4 regions of the Collimonas fungivorans genome follow, and region 1 is predicted to be linked to each of the others. Evidence: predicted binding sites of a transcription regulator. Region 1 holds the regulator's gene; each other region holds the start of a gene.
The links. Region 1 encodes sigma-54, which starts transcription at its own class of promoters, with help from an activator protein. Its sites were predicted from a motif close to TGGCANGNAANCTGCTTT; they were not measured.

Region 2: urtA (urea ABC transporter substrate-binding protein) is a predicted target of sigma-54. The motif match lies at 2,844-2,861, and genes of this name have one in related genera.
Region 3: CFter6_RS23210 (TorF family putative porin) is a predicted target of sigma-54. The motif match lies at 1,771-1,788, and genes of this name have one in related genera.
Region 4: glnA (type I glutamate--ammonia ligase) is a predicted target of sigma-54. The motif match lies at 2,378-2,395, and genes of this name have one in related genera.

Annotation. Positions count from the first base shown of each region.
Region 1 covers NZ_CP013232.1:762,484-766,694, forward strand. Annotated here, with positions in the region: gene CFter6_RS03215 (DUF4197 domain-containing protein) at 1-472, shown strand, start outside; gene hpf (ribosome hibernation-promoting factor, HPF/YfiA family) at 594-944, opposite strand; gene CFter6_RS03225 (RNA polymerase factor sigma-54) at 1,100-2,581, opposite strand; gene lptB (LPS export ABC transporter ATP-binding protein) at 2,699-3,472, opposite strand; gene lptA (lipopolysaccharide transport periplasmic protein LptA) at 3,469-4,011, opposite strand; gene lptC (LPS export ABC transporter periplasmic protein LptC) at 4,063-4,211, opposite strand, start outside.
Region 2 covers NZ_CP013232.1:3,829,189-3,833,399, reverse strand. Annotated here, with positions in the region: gene urtB (urea ABC transporter permease subunit UrtB) at 1-1,310, opposite strand, end outside; gene urtA (urea ABC transporter substrate-binding protein) at 1,489-2,742, opposite strand; gene CFter6_RS16435 (calcium:cation antiporter) at 3,090-4,172, opposite strand.
Region 3 covers NZ_CP013232.1:5,284,641-5,288,851, reverse strand. Annotated here, with positions in the region: gene CFter6_RS23225 (YifB family Mg chelatase-like AAA ATPase) at 1-440, opposite strand, end outside; gene CFter6_RS23220 (accessory factor UbiK family protein) at 574-816, opposite strand; gene CFter6_RS23215 (GNAT family N-acetyltransferase) at 927-1,436, opposite strand; gene CFter6_RS23210 (TorF family putative porin) at 1,849-2,622, shown strand; gene CFter6_RS23205 (P-II family nitrogen regulator) at 2,769-3,107, shown strand; gene CFter6_RS23200 (ammonium transporter) at 3,121-4,211, shown strand, end outside.
Region 4 covers NZ_CP013232.1:4,564,468-4,568,678, reverse strand. Annotated here, with positions in the region: gene lhpH (trans-3-hydroxy-L-proline dehydratase) at 1-179, shown strand, start outside; gene CFter6_RS20035 (delta(1)-pyrroline-2-carboxylate reductase family protein) at 211-1,149, shown strand; gene CFter6_RS20030 (GNAT family N-acetyltransferase) at 1,146-1,640, shown strand; gene CFter6_RS20025 (rhodanese-like domain-containing protein) at 1,680-2,144, opposite strand; gene glnA (type I glutamate--ammonia ligase) at 2,560-3,975, shown strand; gene CFter6_RS20015 (DUF4124 domain-containing protein) at 4,153-4,211, shown strand, end outside.

The DNA.
Region 1 (4,211 bases):
TAAAGCCATGCCGCTGTTGCGGATGACCGGCCAGGGACAGAAGCTGGACGACCTGGTGGTGTCGATGAACCATGCCGCGGAACAGGCGGTGCCGCTGGCCAAGCCCTTGCTGTTGAATGCGGTCAAATCGATGTCGGTCACCGACGCAAAAAATATCCTGACCGGCGGCGATACCTCGGTGACCGATTTCTTCAAGCAAAAGACTTCGGCGCAGCTGGGCCAGAAATTCCTGCCTATCGTCAAAGGCGTGACCGATCGCAACGGCCTGTCGGCGCAATACAATTCGGTCATGGGACAAGTCGGCAAGACCGGCATGGTGCCGGCCCAGCAGAGTACCGTCGAAGGTTATGTCACGCAGCGCGCGCTGGACGGCCTGTACACCATCATCGGCGATGAAGAGAAAGCCATACGCCAGGACCCGGTCGGCGCCGGCAGCGCGATTATCGGCAAGGTGTTCGGCGCATTGAAGTAAAAGCGCCTGGCAGCGATAAACAATAATATGGTTTGAAACTAAGTTTGACAATAACAAAGGGCGCATTGACTGCGCCCTTGTTCATTTATTGGCGCGAGCCACACAGCTCGCGCAGGCCGGATCAGGTCGCGGCGGGGAGTTCTTCCGGCAGGTGCTTGATGGCATCGTGCTGGTGGTCTTGCATCTTGTCCTTGTACTTGATCACCTGGCGATCGAGCTTGTCGATCAGGGCGTCGATGGCGGCATAAAGATCATGGGCAATGCTTTCGGCATGCAGATCTTTTCCTTTTACGCGCAGATTGATTTCCGCTTTTTGGCGTTTTTCTTTTTCAGTAATCTTGTCGACCGTCAGGATCACGCTGATATCGATGACCTGGTCGAAATGGCGTTTGATACGCTCTAGTTTGCTTTGTACGTATTCGCGAATGGCAGGGGTTAACTCGAGGTGATGCCCACTGATGGTGAAGTTCATACAGCGCTCCTATCAAGAATATTGCTGGCGGTCCGGAGCAGGATACGCAGGATCTTTAAGCGGACGGTTCACTACAAACTGTCCTGGCAAGAACCAATGAAACCCGCTTGGTCAGCACACAGCAAGGGTAAGCTTTACAATCAAACCAGAAAAAACTACAAGGCTTTGCGTAAATTAACTGACGGAATTTTCAGTGCTTCGCGATATTTTGCGACGGTGCGGCGGGCAACCACCATACCTTGTTCCGCAAGCATGTCGGCAATCTTGCTGTCAGAGAAAGGATTTTTTGTATCTTCCGCTCCTATCAATTGCTTAATGAGTGCCCTGATTGCCGTTGAGGAAGCCTCTCCACCTGCCTCAGTAGCAACATGGCTGCCGAAGAAATACTTCAGTTCAAACATCCCGTGGGGAGTGAGCATGTATTTCTGAGTGGTTACACGAGAAATAGTACTCTCGTGTAGTCCCAGTGTATCAGCTATTTCACGCAACACAAGCGGCCGCATGGCGACCGCCCCGTGCGAAAAGAAATTCCTCTGGCGCTCGACGATTGCCTGCGCCACGCGCAGGATGGTGTCGAAACGCTGCCGCATATTCTTGATCAGCCACTTGGCTTCCTGCAACTGCGAAGTGAGGGCGCCGTCGCCCTTGCTTTGCTTGAGAATGTTGGCATACAGGACATTTACCCTGAGCCTTGGCATGACGTCATTGTTCAGCATCACCTGCCAGCCCTGCTTGCTGCGCCTGACGATCACGTCCGGCACCACATAGTCGGAGGTGTTGGCGGCGAACGCTGCGCCCGGATGCGGATTGCACTGCTTGATGACGGCCTGCGCCTCGCGCAGGTCCTCGTCGTCGCAGTCGAGCGCTTTCTTGATTTTGTTGAAATCGCGTTGCGCAAAAAGCATCAGGTGGTCTTGTACGATCGCCAACGCCAGGCGGCGCGTGACAAATGGCACTTTGATAAAACGCCTGATCTGCAAGCCCAGGCATTCCGCGGCATTGCGGGCGCCGACGCCGGCCGGGTCGAAACTCTGCACCATCTTCAGCGCCGTCGACAGTTCTTCGATGGCGATCTCCAGTTCCGGCGGCAGGCGCTCGAGGATCTCCTCCAGCGATTCTTCCAGGTAGCCGTTGTCGTCCAGCGCATCGATGGTCAGTTCGACCAGGGCGCGGTCGCGTATGTCGTTCAGCGTCTCGCGCATCTGCTGCAACAGGTGTTCGCGCAGGGTGCATTCGTGGGCTTCCAGCTGCGGCCGCGCATCTTCGTCATCCGGCGTCTTCGAACTGCGCGCGACGTCGTCGAAACTCCATTCGCTGTCACCGCTTTCCGCGCCGCTTTCGACGGCCGGCGGTGTGTCCAGGCCGGCTTCGCTTTCGCTCGGCGAGCTGCTCACTTCGCTGTCGCCCACCGGCGCGTCCATGGTTGACGTGGTGCCGCTGATGGCGCCGTCCGCCAGCAGGCGCACGGAGTTATCGAGCGGGTCGTCGACCCGTTCCAGCAGCGGATTGTCCGACAGGATCTGTTCCAGCTCCTGGTGCAGTTCGAGCGTAGACAATTGCAGCAGCCGGATGGACTGCTGCAACTGAGGCGTCAGCGCAAGATGCTGCGAGGTGCGTAGCTGGAGTGATTGTTTCATGGCTTCCGTGCAGACAATTCACTTGAATTTTCACTTGCATTTCTTTGTTCGGGGCAGGCTGCCGCAGCAGCGCGGCGAATTGCCTGTCCCCGACCGTTCAGTTGCGTTCCGCTGAAGCTACATGCGGAAATGCTCGCCCAGGTACACGCGCCGCACCGACTCATCGGCGATGATGTCGTCCGGACTGCCGCTGGCCAGCACGCTGCCTTGGTTGATGATATAGGCGCGGTCGCAGATGCCGAGTGTCTCGCGCACGTTGTGGTCGGTGATCAGCACGCCGATGCCGCGTTCCTTGAGGAAGCGGACGATGCGCTGGATTTCGATCACGGCGATCGGATCGATACCGGCAAACGGTTCGTCCAGCAGCACGAAGCGCGGATTGGTGGCTAGCGCGCGGGCGATTTCGACACGCCGGCGCTCGCCGCCGGACAGTGATAGCGCCTGGTTTTCACGCAGCTTCTCGATTTGCAGTTCATGCAGCAGTTTCTGCAGCTGCTCGTCGATTTCGGCCTTGGTGAGCGGCTTGCCGTTGGGCCGCTGCAGTTCCAGGACGGCGCGGATATTGTCTTCCACCGTCAGCTTGCGGAATACCGACGCCTCTTGCGGCAGGTACGACAGGCCAAGCACCGCGCGCCTGTGGATAGGCAAGCGCGAAATGTCGACGCCGTCGAGGTCGATCTCGCCGCCGTCCGACGGCACCAGGCCGACGATCATGTAGAACGATGTAGTCTTGCCGGCGCCATTGGGGCCAAGCAGTCCGACCACTTCGCCGCATCGGACTTCCAGCGAAACATCGTGCACCACCTGGCGCGCGCCGTAGCTTTTCTGCAGACCTTTGACGATCAGGGTGCTGGGAGCGCCGCTCACTGATGTGCTCACTGCGGCGCTCATTGCGGCGCCTTCGGGCGCGGCTGGATGACGGCGCGTATGCGTCCGGCGCCCGGCTGGCTGTTGCCGTTGACGGTATTGTTGACCGAATAGAATTCGGTGCGGCTGTCGTAGGAAATGAACTCGCCGTTGACTTCGTCGGTCGGCTTGTCGCCCTGCAGGCGGCGCATTTGCGCCTTGGAGAACAGCTTGGTGATTTCAGTCTTGCCGTCGTATTCGATGCGTTCCGCATGGCCGTCGATCCACAGGTCAGGACCGCCGTCGCGTTTTTGCTTGAACGTGGCGAGTTTTCCCGGATCCGCGTACAAGGTGGCGAACTGGTAGCCGGATGGGTCGGTGGTCACCACCACGCGGTCGGCTTTCATCAGCAGCGTGCCGCGTGTCAGGACCACGTTGCCGGTGGCGACATTGACCTGTTTGACGTCGTCATAGGTGAGCTGGTCGGAATCGATCAGCGTCGGTTTTTCGGAGTCTGCTTTTTCTGCATGCGCCAGGTTCACGGCGCTTAGCAACAGCAGGGATATGAAAAATAGTCGTTTCATGAAAAATCCTGGATAAAGGATAGAGCGGTATGCATAAAATAATTTGCAGGATCAGCGAGGTTTCGGCGGGAACACGCCATGCACCTTGCTGAACATTTTCAGCACCCGCGTGGAATTATTGAAATCCATGCCGGTGCCGTGCAATGTCGATTGTCCCAGTATCATTTCCACCGGCTTGTCGGATTGCATGACGTCATCGT
Region 2 (4,211 bases), 2.5 Mb from region 1:
CCGAAAGTCATCATGTCGATCTTGCCGGTGGAGACGCCGACACAGGACGCCATACGGCGGTTCTGCATCACCGCCCGCACAAACAGGCCGAGCCGCGTCTTGTTCAGGATCAGCCACACCGCCAGCACCACAAACAGCGCGAAGAAAATGATGACGATGCGGTTATACGACAGCACCAGCGAACCGAGCACGGTGACGCCGCCCGACATCCAGCTGGGATTGGCGACCTCGACGTTCTGCGCGCCGAAGACGGAACGCACCAGCTGCATCAGCATCAGGCTGATGCCCCAGGTGCAAAGCAGGGTTTCCAGCGGCCGGCCATACAGCCAGCGCAGCACCAGCCGCTCCAGCACGATGCCGACCGCGGCGGTGACGATGAAGGCGGCCGGCAGCGCGACCAGCAGGTAACCGTCCAGCGCGCCCGGGAAATACTGGCGGAACAGCAGCTGGCAGACATAGGTAGTGTAGGCGCCTATCATCAGCAGTTCTCCGTGCGCCATGTTGATGATGCCCATCAGGCCGAAAGTGATGGCCAGTCCGAGCGCTGCCAGCAGCAGCACGCTGCCGAGCGAGATGCCGTAAAACACCTTGCCGATGAAGTCGACCGTCGCCAGGTGGCGGTCCAGTACGCCCAGGGTGCGCACCGCTTCGATGCGCACTGCCGGATCAGGCTCGATGTAGCTGCCATCGGGATTCTTGTCGAGCAGGTTTTGCAGCGCCGGACGCAGGTTGGCGTTGGTGCTGCCGGCCAGGGTCTGCACAGCGGCCTTGCGGGTAGCTGGGTCGGCCGAATGCAGGTTGGCCGTAGCGATCACCTGTTGCAGGACGGCCTGGATTTCGGGATCGCTTTCCTGGTGCAGGGCTTTGCTGACCAAGGGAATTTGCGCCGGGTCGGCGGTTTTTATCAGTTCTGTGGCGGCGGCAATGCGCTGGTTGCGGTTGGCCGAAAACAGCTTCAGGCCGGACAGAGCGCCTTCGACTACGCCGCGCAGACGGTTGTTGACGCTGATGCCCTCTGCATCGTCGGGAGTGGGCAAGGTCTGGTCGGTGGCAGGATTGAACGCGTGAGTGTCGTCGACGATCAGCACCGTGCCGTCGGGTTGAGCGTACAGGGCGTCGGTATTCAGGGCATTCAGAATCTTCAGCGCGTCGTCGTTGGCCAGCGCCGCGATCTGGTTGACGGCAACAATGCGCGCGTCAGGATCGTCGCCGGCCAGCGGCTTGAGCAGCGCCGGATCGATCTTGGCATGCGCCAGCGTGATCTGCAGGCACAAACTTGCAATGAGAAGAATTTTTCTTGAAATTTTCATTAGTCTGTTTAGCGCCACCTGAAAGCAGTTAAATGGGGTCAGAGTTTTTTTTCGCGCCTTTTGCGAAAATTACTCTGACCCCATTTAACGGGCCACGGAGTAATTACGTTTCCATACGGTTTGGTTTGCCGCTAGCTGACACGCATACGTTCCCTTATGAAATTCAAAGCAGCCAGCGTTACAGCTTCTGCTTGCCTTCATTGCCCGGAATGTAGGGACTCCAAGGCTGCGCACGGATCGTGGTCTTGGTCTTGTTGACGACGTTGAACTGGCCGTCAGCCTTGATTTCGCCGATCATTACGGGTTTGTGCAGGTGATGGTTGGTAGCGTCCATTTCCAGTTCATAGCCGGACGGCGCTTTGAATTTCTGGCCGGACATGGCGGCGATGACTTTGTCGGTGTCTGTCGACTTGGCTTTTTCCACCGCCTGTTTCCACATGTAGATGCCGACGTAGGTCGCTTCCATCGGATCGTTGGTGACTACGGTGCTGGCATTCGGCAATTTCTTGGCGACGGCGTAGGCTTTCCATTTCTTGATGAAGGCAGTGTTGACCGGATTCTTCACCGACTCGAAATAATTCCATGCAGCCAGGTGGCCCACCAGCGGCTTGGCGTCGACGCCGCGCAGTTCTTCTTCGCCCACCGAGAACGCTACCACCGGCACATCGGTTGCCTTCAGGCCGGCGTTGCCCAGTTCCTTGTAGAACGGCACGTTGGAATCGCCGTTGATGGTCGAGATCACAGCGGTTTTACCGCCGGCGGAGAACTTCTTGATGTTGGCGACGATGGTCTGGTAATCGGAGTGGCCGAACGGTGTGTAGACTTCGTCGATGTCCGCATCTTTCACGCCCTTGCTGTGCAGGAAGGAACGCAGGATCTTGTTGGTGGTGCGCGGGTACACATAGTCGGTGCCCAGCAGCACGAAGCGCTTGGCGCCGCCGCCTTCCTTCGACATCAGGTATTCGGTGGCCGGGATCGCTTGCTGGTTAGGCGCTGCGCCGGTGTAGAACACATTCTTTTCCAGTTCTTCGCCTTCATACTGCACCGGATAGAACAGCAGGCTGTTGAGCTCCTTGAATACCGGCAGCACCGATTTGCGCGAGACCGAGGTCCAGCAGCCGAACACCACCGACACCTTGTCCTGCGAAATCAGCTGGCGCGCCTTTTCTGCGAACAGCGGCCAGTTGGAGGCCGGATCGACCACCACCGGTTCCAGTTTCTTGCCCATCACGCCGCCGTTGGCATTGATCTCTTCGATCGCCATCAGGGCTACATCCTTGAGCGAAGTTTCGGAGATAGCCATGGTGCCCGATAATGAATGCAGGATGCCTACCTTGATGGTGTCCGCGGCAAAGGCAGACGGCAGCCATGCGCTGGCGGCCAAGGCGAAAGCGCCGAGTGCGGTAGCTTTCAGAACGGTGCGACGTGACATGAATTTCTCCTCCGGTAGTGAGTTATAAAAAACAGAAAAAACACGAGTAAAGAAAGCACGCGGCAAGCCTGGAACGGGGATGCGTTGATTACACAATGGGATTAGCAGAATGCATGCCAGTGAGGAGGGGAGGCGCCGTGCACCGGATTCAGGGAGAACTACTTGAATTTGGAGCAATATTGGCGCAAGCGAGACAGGCGGCGCCCATATTTGGTGAGATGAGATTTTGGTGCAGGATAAGCGCACCAGTGTGGTGCCGCTCCATGCGGTGACGCAATGGCCAGCGCGGAAATGATGTCGATTGGTGCAGGAAATCCGGAGCTGGCTGGCCAGCCCCGGTCTTTAATTCAAGGAACGATGGTGGTAAACAGGTAGACCGCAAAAATCACCAGGTGCACCGTGCCTTGCATGACCGTGGTGCGGCCGGTGCCGAGCGACAGCGTGGCGACGATGAACGACAGCAGCAACAGCACGGTCGATTTGACGTCCAGGCCGAGCGACAAGGTCCAGCCGGTGGTGAGCGAGACGATGGCCACCGCCGGAATGGTCAGGCCGATGCTGGCCAGCGCCGAACCCAGCGCCAGGTTGAGGCTGGTCTGCAGGCGGTTGGCGCGCGCGGCCCGCACCGCGGCCAGTCCTTCCGGCAGCAGCACCACCGCGGCAATGATGATGCCGACCAGTGTCTTGGGCGCGCCGACGCTTGCCACCGCGGTTTCCAGGGCCGGCGCCAGCGACTTTGCCAGCAGCACTACCGCTCCCAGGCAAACCAGCAGCAGGCCGCCGCTGATCGCCGCTACCTTGATCGTCGGCGGCGCTGCGTGGACATCTTCGTCGTTGACTGCTTCCGTCGGCAAAAAGTAGTCGCGGTGGCGCACGGTCTGCACCAGCACGAAGGTGCCGTACAGTATCAGCGAGATGATGGCGATGAACGCCAGCTGGCTGGCGCTGTAGTACGGACCGACTGCCGTCGAGGTGTAGTTGGGCAGCACCAGCGTCAGCACCGCGATCGCCGCCAGCGTCGCCAGCGAAGCGCTGACGCCCAGCTGGCCGAAGCTCTGTTCCTTGTGGCGGCTGGCGCCGACCAGCAGGCAGATGCCGACGATGCCGTTGAGGATGATCATGATGGCTGCAAACACGGTATCGCGCGCCAGCCCCGTGGTTTCTTCGCCGCCGGCCAGCATCAGCGAGACGATCAGCGCTACTTCGATCAGGGTTACCGCCAGCGCCAGCACCAGCGTGCCGTACGGTTCGCCGACCCGGTGCGCAACCACCTCGGCGTGATATACCGCCGCCAGCACGCTGCCGAGCAAGCCCGCCACCAGCAATATCGTATAAAAGCCGCCAAGATTAAAGCTTGAGCCGCCAAGCAAGAGCCAGCCGACGACCGGAGCCGCGATGGACCATATGGGGAGTGCAGGGGAAATTTTCATATGGCGATTGGACACGCATCAAGCATTTTTTGCAAGTAT
Region 3 (4,211 bases), 1.1 Mb from region 1:
TCGGCATTGCCGCGCGGCAGGATGAAAGCATGGCGTTCACCGCAATCGGCGGTCATGGCGAAAGTCATTGCCAGTGCGCCGCGTATCGGCCTCAACTCGCCCGACAGCGACAGTTCTCCGGCAAATTCGTATTGATCGAGTTCATCCGACGGCATCTGCCCGGATGCCGCCAGGATGCCGAGCGCGATCGGCAAATCGAAGCGGCCCGATTCTTTCGGCAAATCGGCTGGCGCCAGGTTGACGGTGATGCGGCGTGAGGGAAATTCGAAACGGGCGTTTTGCAGTGCCGCGCGGACCCGGTCCTTGGATTCCTTGACCTCGGTTTCGGGCAGGCCGACGATGGTGAAAGACGGCAAGCCGTTGGCCAGGTGGACTTCAACCGTGACTGCGGGCGCTTGCATGCCTGCCAGCGCCCGGCTTTTTAGCACCGCCAGCGTCACTGGCGCGGTTAGGGAGCCTCGGAAAACCTGCTGCGCGACGCAATCTCAGCACTGCGATGCTCACCGTACTTTCGTACGGCTGCGCTTCTCCTGCTGACCTTGCGCCGCTCGCGACGGTTTTTCGAGCTCCCTGTCATGGGCGTTTCAGTTGCGCCTCAAGCTCGGTAACGCGAGCTTCAAGCGCTTCGAGTTTGGCGCGGGTGCTTGCCAGTACCTGGGCTTGCACGTCGAATTCTTCACGTGTGACCAGGTCCAGCTTGGAGAAACCCTGGCCCAGCATGGCCTTGACGTTTTTCTCGATATCCTTGGCAGGAGAGTTTTCGATGGCCTGGTTGATCTTGGCTTGGATGTCGTCAAAAAAGTTGGGTTTGTTCATGATCGGCCCTTCGAGGTAAATAAGAAAAATGATAACCGATACAGGCAGACCCGACATCGGAATTCTGATCCGGAAGGGCGGTTTAAGTCATTACTGCCTTGCTTCTCTCATCAAGTGATTTGCTTTCGATACTGTACGAAACCGGAACGTTGCGCGATGCGGTCGTACAGCTGCATGGCGGTGCTGTTGGTTTCGTGCGTCAGCCAGTGCACGCGAGTGCCGCCGGCGGCCTTGGCTTGCGCATAAACATGTTCGATCAGCAAGCGGCCGACGCCGGCGCCGCGCTGTTGCGGCGCGACGTACAGGTCTTGCAGGTAGCAGGAATCTTCCACCGTCCAGCAGGAGCGGTGGAAAATCCAGTGGACCAGGCCGACCGCTTTGCCATCTGCCATCGCCAGCGCGCCGAACGCAGGTTCCTTGGGATCGAGCAGGCGCTGCCAGGTCACCAGGCGCGTAGCTTGCGGGATATCGACTTCATAAAAATCCTGGTAACCCTGCCATTGCAGCTGCCAGGCGGGGAAATCCTGCTCGCTGAGCGGCTTGATCTGAATTGACGAGCGTGGTGCAGATGCCAAGATAACCTCCTGTGGAACGGCGTGGCGATGGACGCAAAGCAGCATCTATCGTAGCGCCACAAGCTGGTGTTACGAAAGGTCCAAGATTGGCTATATTCATAGGTCCACTGCGAAGTAGGCAAAGCGGCTATCCGGCATGCGCTTATTGTCCTTGCAACAATCCCGATCCTGATTTGTAGCCGACTACAGGCTGTCATGTAGTTTTCTATTCCATGTTGGCGCACCAAAATGAGGCTTCTTTAAACTGGAGCCCCATGATGGTGCATTTCGCTGCCGATATTTTTGTGCAAGCACATCCCTTGATTAACAATCAGCAAAAGCAGTGGATAAAACGCCCCACAAGGGGCGCTAGCCATCGAAAAACGGCAGTCGGCGCGGTTGGCATGGGTTCTGCTATGGAAAGTCCGAGGAGTACTGATTTAGCGGTTTTTCATTCAACATACCAACAGGGACATCCATGAAAAAGCTGATTTTAGCCGCAGCAATAGCAGCAAGTTTCTCCGCAGGTCTCGCTCATGCCGAAGACGCCAAGCCGGATAACGAGATCAGTTATAACATTGGCGCGGTCAACGACTATCGCTTCCGCGGCATCTCGCAAACGCGTTTGGACCCGGCGATACAGGGTGGCGCGGACTACACCAATAACCCGACCGGGCTGTATGCGGGGACCTGGCTGTCCAACATCAAGTGGATCAAGGATGCGGTCGACACCGCCAACACCGGCACCGGCGGCAAGGGTTCGATTGAATGGGATATCTACGCCGGCAAGCGCGGCGAGCTGCCGGGCGGTTTCACGTATGACGTGGGCGGCCTGTATTACTACTACCCGACCAACAACTATAGCCAGATCGGCCGCAACGCCAATACCTTCGAACTGTACGGACAACTCGGCTACGGTCCGGCTTATTTCAAGTACTCGCATGCGCTGACTAACCTGTTCGGCACCGTCGACAGCAAAGGCAGCGCTTATTACGATGCCGGCGCCAATATCGATGTCGGCGCGGGCGTCACGCTGGGGCTGCATGTGGGCCACCAGACAGTGGAGCACGCCAGCTTCTACAGCTACACCGACTGGAAAATCGGCGCCACCAAGACTTTCGAGCAGCTGGCGGGCGTGACTTTGGGGCTGGCTTATGTCGGCACCAACGCCAAGGACAACGCCTATGTCAGCCCGAGCGGCAAGAACCTGGGCCGCGACGGGGTGGTGTTTTCGGTAGCGAAGACTTTCTGACGTATTGCGGGACAGAGTTTAAGAGGCGCCGCATGGCGACGAATTACTCTGTCCCCAACTGACTAGGACGTGAGCATAAAGCAAAGCCGGATTACGCAAAACCTAAGCGAGCTGAATCCCTAAATACGATAAAACACGAGGCCGACATGAAACTGATTACAGCAATCATCAAACCATTCAAGCTCGACGAGGTGCGTGAAGCGCTTTCGGCGATTGGCGTACAAGGCATTACCGTGACCGAGGTCAAGGGTTTCGGCCGCCAGAAAGGGCATACTGAGCTATACCGCGGCGCCGAGTACGTGGTCGATTTTTTGCCGAAGACAAAAATCGAAGCAGCGGTGGACGACAGCATCCTGGAGCAGGCGGTAGAAGCGATTGAAAACGCGGCCCGCACCGGCAAGATCGGCGACGGCAAGATTTTTGTATTTGATCTGCAGGAAGTTATTCGTATTCGTACCGGTGAAACCGGCAAAGATGCAATCTAAGGGGATAAAAAATATGAACATCAAAAGTACGTTCGCTACGATTTTGGCGGCTTGCACGCTGATCGCGGCTACTTCCATGTTGCCGGCATCGGCTGCCGACGAGCCATCAGCAAGTGCTAGCGCAAGCGTAGCAGCAGCTAGCGCAGACGCTCCAGCTGCTGCGCCTGCAGCAGTTACCGCGGCGCCGGCTGCTTCAGCGCCTGCCGCAGCTGCACCGGCTGCCAGCGCTCCTGCCGCCGCTGCCGCGCCAGTACCGAACAAGGGCGATACCGCCTGGTTGCTGGTATGTACAGCATTCGTGATCCTGATGACATTGCCGGGCCTGGGCCTGTTCTACGGCGGCCTGGTGCGCAGCAAGAACATGCTGTCGGTGCTGATGCAGTGTTTCACTGTGTTCTCGCTGATCATCGTGCTGTGGATACTCTACGGCTACAGCATCGCGTTCACCGAAGGCAATGCGTTCTTCGGCGGTTTCAGCCGCCTGTTCTTGCATGGCATGACGCCGGATTCCGTTGCCGCCACGTTCAGCAAAGGCGTTGTGGTGCCTGAGTTTGCCTACGTGGTGTTCCAGGGTGCGTTTGCCGCAATTACCTGTGCCCTGATCATCGGTGCTTTTGCCGAGCGTGCCAAGTTCTCGGCGATCCTGGTGTTCACTGTCCTCTGGTTCACCTTCGCCTATCTGCCGATGGCGCATATGGTCTGGTTCTGGCCTGGTCCGGATGGTTTCACCGACGCTGCCGCTGCAGAAAAACTGACCGCAACCGGCGGCTGGCTGTTCCAGAAGGGCGCGCTTGATTTCGCCGGCGGCACCGTGGTGCATATCAATGCCGCTATCGCCGGCCTGGTCGGTTCGTACGTGATAGGCAAGCGCGTCGGTTTCGGCAAGGAAGCGTTCAAGCCGCACAGCCTGACCCTGACCATGGTCGGCGCCTCGCTGCTGTGGTTCGGCTGGTTCGGTTTCAACGCTGGCTCCGCGCTGGAAGCCAACGGCAGCGCTGCACTGGCTTTCATCAATACCTTGCTGGCGACTGCCGCTGCGGTATTGAGCTGGAGCGCCGGTGAATGGATCGGCAAGGGCAAGCCTTCGATGCTGGGCGGCGCTTC
Region 4 (4,211 bases), 1.8 Mb from region 1:
TGCTGGTGAATGAAAGCATCGTTGGCAGCTGTTTCCGGGTGCGCGTGACCGGCACTACCAAGGTCGGCGAGTTCGATGCAGCGCTTACTGAAGTCACCGGCGATGCGCACATCATGGGTTTCAACCAGTGGGTGCTGGAAGACAGCGATCCGTTCCCGCAAGGTTTCTTCTTGCGCTGATTGCGCTGATTAATTTTGGATGGCTCGATATATGCAAATCCTCGACGCTGAAAGCACCGCCGCCGCCTTGCCTTATGCCGAACTGGTGCCGGCGCTGGTCAAGGTCGCGCAGCAGCTGCGCGAAGGCGAGATCAATGCGCCTGAACGCATGGTGGTGGAAATCGACAAGGCCAGCGTGCTGTTATGCATGCCGGCTGTCGCCGCCGACATCGGCATGACCAAGCTGATCACCGTGCACGCCAACAACGCCCAGTATCAGTTACCGGCGATCCAGGGTGAAGTGGTGGTGTTCGACGCCGCCAGCGGCCGCCGGCTGGCGCTGCTGCATGGCCCCACCGTTACCGCCAGGCGAACAGCTGCGGTAAGCCTGCTCGGTATTGAAGTTTTGCTGCCGTCAAAGCCAAAATCGGCATTGTTGATTGGCACCGGCGTGCAGGCCATTGCTCATGCCGATGGCCTGGTCGAGTATTTCGGCGTCACCGAATTCTGGGTCGCCGCGCGCGACCTGGAAAAAACGCAGGCATTTTGCGAAGCCTTGCAGCAGCGGCATCCGAAAATTGCCGTCAAGGCCATGGCCGCCGCGGCGTTAGCCACCGATTTGCCGCACACCGATGTCGTGATCGCCCTGACCACTTCGCGCACCGCCGTGATACCGGTCGGCATCGCCGCGACTACGCTGGCGATTGGCGTCGGCGCCTTCAAGCCGGATATGGTGGAATTTCCGGCCGAGCTTTTGCACAGCCGCACCGTGGTAGTCGATTGCCTGGCAGGCGCCAAGCATGAAGCCGGCGACCTGCTGCAGGCGCAGATCGACTGGAGCAAAGTGCGCGAACTGCCCGATGTGCTGGCCCACGGTTTTGTTCGGCAGGCCGTCCTGCCGGTATATAAAACCGTCGGCCAGGCCGCCTGGGACCTGGCGGCTGCGCGCGTTGCTATCGCCTCGCTGGCGCGCACGGAAGAGGCGCCATGATCCGCAACGCAGTGCAAGCCGACAGCATGAGCCTGACCGCGCTGTCGATCCAGGTCTGGCTGCATGCCTACGCTACCGAAGGCGTCAGCGATGACCTGGCGCGCGAGGTGCTGTCGACTTTCACGCCAGGGTATTTTCGCGAGATCATCGAGGATCCCGCTTACCGGCTGTTCGTCGAAGTGGATGGTGACTCCCTGCTGGGCTACATCCTGCTCGATCTGGAGTCGCCCTGCGCAGAAAAAGACTATGGCGGAGTCGAAGTCGACACGCTATACGTGCAGGAACATTTCCATGGCCGCGGCATCGGCCGCGCGCTGCTGGACCATGCACGCGGCAGCGCCGGCGACCGGCTCTGGCTCACGGCCTGGGCCGGCAATGCGCAGGCGCTGGGTTTCTATCGCACCTACGGTTTCACGGATATCGGCACTGCCTGGCACGAATTCGAAGACCAGAAATACGAGAACCGGATATTGGCCTACCAGGCAAAATGAATCAGGCGCCTTGGCGCGCCTGCCTGCAGGGCGCTTCGCTCAAGCCCCCAGCCAAGGTAAACCGGCCTTGCACCAGCCGTTGATGTTCTTGCGGTGCCCATTGTTGTCCTTGTCGCCCTCGAAACCTTCCAGAATATTGAAACAGTTGCTGTAACCGTTTTCGGTCGCCAGCTTGGCCGCGTGCTGCGAGCGCACGCCGGAACGGCACAGGAACAGCAGCGGCGTTCCTTTTTCAGCGATCTGAGCAAGTTGCGCCAGGAAATCGGGATTTTGCACGCCGCCGGGGTATTGCGACCATTGCACTGCCGCGTGCTGCGGATCGCGGATGGAGACCCGGCCAACCCAGTCGCGTTCGGCATTGGTGCGGACATCCACCAGGACCGCGGCGACTTCCGCCTGCAGCAAGGCAAACGCCTCGCTTGGGGTGACGGCGCCGGCATAGGGCAGGTGGTCATTCTGACCACGTTGGCGGGCGGTGGTCAGGAGTTCGTCGGTGGTGGGCATGGTGTATCTCCAAAAAATGGTATTTTTTAAACAAATGATGATCCGATACTGGTCGCACCGTTATGGTGCCGATCCTTGGTTTGCCAAGGTGATGGCACTAAAACGGTGCTTGTATTTATTAATGCACCATAATGGTGATTTGCGATAACCGGATCAACTCCGAAAAACCGCAATACAGCCTTCTAAACTAGCTAATTACCGGATCGAATAAGCGTGCCGCAATGAAAGGATGGTGGCATGGATTCTGCTATCATCCTGCACTGAGTTCTGGTCGTACTGAATTGCTGTCCGGTCATAGTTTGCTCAATACCTGTACATCATGATGTTACTGCGACGCTGAAAACTGCGCGCAACAGATCCTGAGCAGGGCGCACAATTTAAAAATTGCAGTACCTTTCATATTTAGGAGATTCACATGGCAATGACGGCCGCAGAAGTCTTGAAAATGGCAAAAGACAACGAAGTCAAATTCGTTGATTTTCGCTTCGCTGACACCAAAGGCAAGGAACAGCACGTAACTGTCCCTGTCTCTCATTTCGATATCGATAAATTTGAGTCGGGTCATGCATTTGACGGTTCTTCTATTGCTGGCTGGAAGGGTATTGAAGCTTCCGACATGTTGCTGATGCCGGATCCGAACACCGCGAACATCGATCCGTTCATGGAAGAAACCACCTTGTTCATGCAATGCGATGTGATCGAGCCATCCGACGGCAAGGGTTACGACCGCGACCCGCGTTCGATCGCCAAGCGCGCTGAAGCTTACCTGAAATCCTCCGGCCTGGGCGATACCGCCTATTTCGGTCCAGAACCGGAATTCTTCATTTTCGACGACGTCCGCTGGGGCGCCGACATGTCGGGCTGCTTCGTCAAGATCGGTTCGGAAGAAGCATCGTGGAGCACCGGCGCCAAGCTCGAAGGCGGCAACACAGGCCACCGTCCAACCGTCAAGGGCGGCTATTTCCCGGTGCCTCCGGTCGACAGTTTCCAGGACATGCGTTCGGAAATGTGCCTGATCCTGGAATCGCTGGGCATCCCGGTTGAAGTGCACCACCACGAAGTGGCCGGCGCCGGCCAGAATGAAATCGGCACCAAGTTCTCGACCTTGGTCGAGCGCGCCGACTGGACCCAGAACCTGAAATATGTGGTCTGGAATGTGGCCCATACCTACGGCAAGACTGCCACTTTCATGCCTAAGCCAATCGTTGGCGACAACGGCTCCGGCATGCACGTGCACCAGTCGGTCTGGAAAGACGGCAAGAACCTGTTCGCCGGCGACGGCTATGCCGGCCTGTCCGAATTCGCGCTGTTCTACATCGGCGGCATCATCAAGCACGCCAAGGCCCTGAACGCGATCACCAACCCAGGCACCAACTCGTACAAGCGACTGGTTCCAGGTTTCGAAGCACCGGTCAAGCTGGCTTATTCGGCGCGTAACCGTTCGGCTTCGATCCGCATTCCGCACGTGGCCAATCCAAAGGGCCGCCGCATCGAAACCCGTTTCCCGGATCCGCTGGCTAATCCGTACCTGTGCTTCGCAGCTTTGCTGATGGCCGGCCTGGACGGCGTGCAGAACAAGATCCATCCGGGCGAAGCAGCGTCGAAAGACCTGTACCATCTGCCGCCGGAAGAAGACGCACTGATCCCTACCGTTTGCGCATCGCTGGAAGAAGCACTGGAAGCGCTGGACAAGGATCGCGAGTTCCTGACCCGCGGCGGCGTATTCAGCGACACCATGATCGATGCTTACCTGGACTTGAAGAAGCAGGAAGTGCAGCGCTATCGCATGACGACTCACCCGATCGAATTCGACATGTACTATTCGCTCTAAGCTAGTTCGCAAGTCTGAAAAGATAAAGGACAGGGATTTCCCTGTCCTTTTGTTTTTTTGGCATACTTGTTTCAACCTTCCGCACATCGCTAACTATATTGTGCGGGATGGTTTGTCATTGGATGTTTCTTGACATAAACTAGCGACTCGATTGAATTGCACTTGCGAAGAAAGTCTATGAAGCGTCTTTTACCAGGATTTCTGCTATTGGCGGCTGTCAGCATCGCCGCAGGCAC